Regions from separate parts of the Streptomyces sp. NPDC046860 genome, predicted to be linked through region 2. Evidence: predicted binding sites of a transcription regulator. Region 2 holds the regulator's gene; the other holds the start of a gene.

Region 1 (2,394 bases), on a different contig from region 2:
CGGTGTCGGCCGCCTACAAGGCGGGCCACGACGTGGTGCGGCCGCAGAAGCCGGACACCATCGCCAAGTCCCTCGCCATCGGCAACCCGGCCGACGGGCCGTACGTGCTGGACATCGCCCGCCGCACCGGGGGCGCGGTGGAGGACGTGACGGACCCGCAGATCGTGGACGCCATCAAGCTGCTGGCCCGCACCGAGGGCATCTTCGCCGAGACGGCGGGCGGGGTGACGGTCGGCGTCACCCGCAAGCTGGTCGAGTCCGGCGCGCTGGACCCCTCGCTGACCACCGTCGTCCTCAACACCGGCGACGGCCTCAAGACCCTGGACGCGGTCGCCGGCACCGGTCTGACCGCGACCATCCGCCCGAACCTGGACTCCTTCCGAGAGGCTGGCCTCGCATGAGCGTGACCGTTCGCATCCCGACCATCCTGCGCACCTACACCGGCGGCCAGGCCGAGGTCGCCGCCGAGGGCGGCACGCTCGCGGAGGTCATCGAGGACCTGGAGAAGCACCACACGGGCATCGCCGCGCGTGTCCTGGACGACCAGGGCAAGCTGCGCCGTTTCGTGAATGTGTACGTCAATGACGACGACGTGCGTTTCGAGGGCGGACTTCAGACCGCCACCCCCGACGGCGCGGGTGTCTCCATCATTCCGGCCGTCGCCGGCGGCTGATAATTACCTTCGGTAACCGCGGTTACCCGCTGTTCATCGAATGGCCTTCTCCGTAAGAGAAACGGAGGGGGCCATTCTGTGTGATTGAGCGCGGTAGAGTTGGGGAACGCGCTCCCGGTCCGGCGGGCCGGGCGCCCTTGATTCATGCCGCCAGCCCGACAAGAAGCAGCCAAAATGCGCGGGTAATGTGCGGCTTTTGTTGTTTTTATGGGGCCCGTCTTGCCCCGAATTCGGCCGAATTTGCGGCAGATTCCGGACTGTGTCCGTCCAGAATTCTCGTCCGATTGACCTGTTGCAGACGGCAGTTGGACAGATACATTCAGCCGCGGTCGACGCGTTCCGGCGCACGCCCCCGACCGTTTGGGGGGCGAGGTCTGACCCAGGTCCGCGAGGTGTGGATCTGCGCAAGGGCCAGTAATAGGGGAGTTAGCCATGGCTCAGGGCACCGTCAAGTGGTTCAACGCGGAGAAGGGGTACGGCTTCATCGCGGTCGACGGTGGTGCGGACGTCTTCGTCCACTACAGCGCGATTCAGATGGACGGCTACCGCAGCCTGGAAGAGGGTCAGCGGGTCGAGTTCGAGATCTCGCAGGGTCAGAAGGGCCCGCAGGCCGACATGGTTCGCGTCACCGCCTGAACGTCCACAACTGAGCGCAGGGCCCGCACCGGCACAGGGTGCGGGCCCTTCGTCCTGTTAGGTCCCGTCCTGATCCCCCGAAGGCGCTTGCACTCGCCCTGGGTGAGTGCTAATCATTGCGTTAGCACTCTGAAGGTGAGAGTGACAACGAAGGACCGGGTCGGTGAGGCCCGCAGGCCGGGTGGGGCAAGGAACCACGAGGCCGGCGAGCCGTCCGTCGCGGGCGCGGGCGCGGTCCGAAGGAATCACCCCCAGTCCTGGAGGGACCACTTCACATGGCCAAGATCATCGCGTTCGACGAGGAGGCGCGGCGCGGCCTCGAGCGCGGCATGAACCAGCTCGCGGACGCCGTCAAGGTGACGCTCGGCCCCAAGGGCCGCAACGTCGTCCTCGAGAAGAAGTGGGGCGCCCCCACGATCACCAACGATGGTGTCTCCATCGCCAAGGAGATCGAGCTCGAGGACCCGTACGAGAAGATCGGCGCCGAGCTGGTCAAGGAAGTCGCCAAGAAGACGGACGACGTCGCCGGCGACGGTACGACCACCGCGACCGTGCTGGCCCAGGCCCTGGTCAAGGAAGGTCTGCGCAACGTCGCCGCGGGTGCCAACCCGATGGCCCTGAAGCGCGGTATCGAGAAGGCCGTCGAGGCCGTGTCCACCGCCCTGCTGGAGCAGGCGAAGGATGTCGAGACCAAGGAGCAGATCGCCTCCACCGCCTCCATCTCCGCCGCCGACACCCAGATCGGCGAGCTCATCGCCGAGGCGATGGACAAGGTCGGCAAGGAAGGCGTCATCACCGTCGAGGAGAGCAACACCTTCGGTCTGGAGCTCGAGCTCACCGAGGGCATGCGCTTCGACAAGGGCTACATCTCCGCCTACTTCGCGACCGACATGGAGCGCATGGAGTCGGTGCTCGAGGACCCCTACATTCTCATCGCCAACTCCAAGATCTCCTCGGTCAAGGACCTGCTCCCGCTGCTGGAGAAGGTCATGCAGTCGGGCAAGCCCCTGCTGATCATCGCCGAGGACGTCGAGGGCGAGGCCCTCTCCACCCTGGTGGTCAACAAGATCCGCGGCACCTTCAAG
Region 2 (2,394 bases):
GTCGACACCGGCGGGGATCTTCACCGTCAGGGTGCGCCGGGAGCGGACCCGGCCGTCGCCCGCGCACTCGTGGCACGGGGTCGGGACGACGGTGCCGAAGCCCTGGCACTGCGGGCAGGGGCGGGAGGTCATGACCTGGCCCAGGAAGGACCGGGTGACCTGCGAGACCTCGCCCCGGCCGCGGCACATGTCACAGGTCTGCGCGGAGGTGCCGGGGGCCGCGCCCTCGCCGCTGCAGGTGTTGCAGACGACCGCCGTGTCGACCTGGATGTCCTTGGTCGTGCCGAAGGCCGCCTCGTCGAGCTCGACCTCGATCCGGATCATGGCGTCCTGGCCGCGGCGGGTGCGCGAGCGCGGTCCGCGCTGCGACGCCGTGCCGAAGAAGGCGTCCATGATGTCGGAGAAGTTGCCGAAGCCGCCGGCCCCGAAGCCGCCCGCGCCGCCACCGGCGCCGCCGGCCTGGGAGAGCGGGTCGCCGCCGAGGTCGTAGACCTGCTTCTTCTGCGGGTCCGACAGCACCTCGTAAGCGGCGTTGATCTCCTTGAACCGCTCCTGGGTCTTCGGGTCGGGGTTGACGTCCGGATGCAGCTCGCGCGCGAGCCTGCGGAACGCCTTCTTGATCTCATCCTGCGACGCGTCGCGGCGCACGCCGAGAACGGCGTAGTAATCCGTGGCCACTTACGACTCCGCCAGGATCTGTCCGACGTACCGTGCCACTGCGCGTACCGCTCCCATCGTTCCCGGATAGTCCATGCGGGTCGGTCCGACCACGCCGAGCTTGGCAACCGCCTCGCCGCCCGAACCGTAGCCGACCGACACGACGGACGTGGAGTTGAGTCCCTCGTGGGCGTTCTCGTGCCCGATACGCACGGTCACGCCCGGATCTTTGGCTTCGCCGAGGAGTTTGAGGAGCACGACCTGCTCCTCGAGCGCCTCCAGCACGGGCCGGATCACCAGGGGGAAGTCATGTCCGAAACGGGTGAGATTGGCGGTGCCGCCGATCATCAGCCGTTCCTCGTTCTCCTCGACCAGTGTCTCCAGCAGAGTGGAGAGCACTGTGGAGACCGTACCGCGCTCCTCCGCCTCGAAGGCATCGGGGAGGTCCTCGACCAGTCGCGGTACGTCGGTGAACCGGCGTCCGGCCACCTTGCTGTTGAGCCGCGCACGCAGATCCGCGAGCGGCGCCTCGCCGAACGGGGCGGGGCAGTCGACCATCCGCTGCTCGACCCGGCCGGTGTCCGTGATCAGCACGAGCATCACACGGGCGGGGGCGAGTGAGAGCAGTTCCACATGCCGCACCGTGGACCGGGTCAGCGAGGGGTACTGCACGACGGCGACCTGCCGGGTGAGCTGCGCGAGCAGCCGGACCGTGCGGGCCACGACGTCGTCCAGGTCGACGGCGCCCTCCAGGAAGTTCTGGATGGCGCGCCGCTCGGGCGCCGTCATCGGCTTCACACCGGCGAGCTTGTCGACGAAGAGGCGGTAGCCCTTGTCGGTGGGGATGCGCCCGGCGCTGGTGTGCGGCTGGGCGATGAACCCCTCCTCCTCCAGCGCGGCCATGTCGTTGCGCACGGTCGCCGGGGAGACGCCGAGGCTGTGCCGTTCGGTGAGGGCCTTGGAGCCCACCGGCTCCTCGGTGCCGACGTAGTCCTGCACGATGGCGCGCAGCACCTGCAGCCTGCGTTCGCTCAGCATGCGCACCTCCATCGCGTCGCCCCACGGCCCTTACGGTGTCCCGCCTGGCACTCTGCTCGTGCGAGTGCCAGACTTCCCCGGCCAGTGTACGGCCGTGGGGTGGTCACCGGGCAAGGTCGGTGCGGTCCGTACGGCTTGTCCGCGGCTAGCGTCCGGGTATGACGGTGACTTGGGAAGACCTCGGGTGGGAGCGGCTGGCCGAGGGGGTGGGCCGGTGCCGGCTGCCGGGCTGGGACTGCACGGTGGGGCTGGTGGTGGGCGCGGGCACGGCGCTCGCGGTGGACGCGGGGTCGAGCCTGGCCGAGGGCGCCGGGCTGCGGGCCGCCGCGCGGACGCTGGCGGGCCGTGATGTGACCCATCTCGCGCTGACCCACCCGCACTTCGATCACGTCCTGGGCGCCCCCGCCTTCGCCGGGGCCGAGGTCTACGGCGCGGTCGGGCTGGACGTGGTGTTCGGGCACGGGCGCGAGGCGCTGCGGCGGGACGCGGTCGGGCACGGACTCCCGGCCGGGGAGGCGGAGGCCGCGAGCCGGGCCCTGGTCCCGCCCGCGCACGCGGTGTCCGGCGAGTGGACGCTCGACCTCGGCGGCGGCCGCCAGGTGCTGCTGGCCAACGTCGGCCCCGGGCACACCGCCCACGACATGGCGGTCCTGGTGCCGGGTGCCCCCGAGGTCGTCTTCTGCGGAGATCTGGTGGAGG

The links. Region 2 encodes HrcA, which represses chaperone genes, less so after heat shock. Its sites were predicted from a motif close to TTNGCACTCNGNNNNNCNGAGTGCNAA; they were not measured.
Region 1: a site for HrcA is predicted at 1,396-1,422, ahead of groL (chaperonin GroEL). Genes of this name have one in related genera too.

Annotation. Positions count from the first base shown of each region.
Region 1 is NZ_JBEYXQ010000016.1:110,028-112,421, forward strand. It holds gene thrC (threonine synthase) at 1-401, shown strand, start outside; gene ABZ898_RS22385 (MoaD/ThiS family protein) at 398-673, shown strand; gene ABZ898_RS22390 (cold-shock protein) at 1,106-1,309, shown strand; gene groL (chaperonin GroEL) at 1,585-2,394, shown strand, end outside.
Region 2 is NZ_JBEYXQ010000012.1:174,915-177,308, forward strand. It holds gene dnaJ (molecular chaperone DnaJ) at 1-678, opposite strand, end outside; gene hrcA (heat-inducible transcriptional repressor HrcA) at 679-1,695, opposite strand; gene ABZ898_RS19455 (MBL fold metallo-hydrolase) at 1,854-2,394, shown strand, end outside.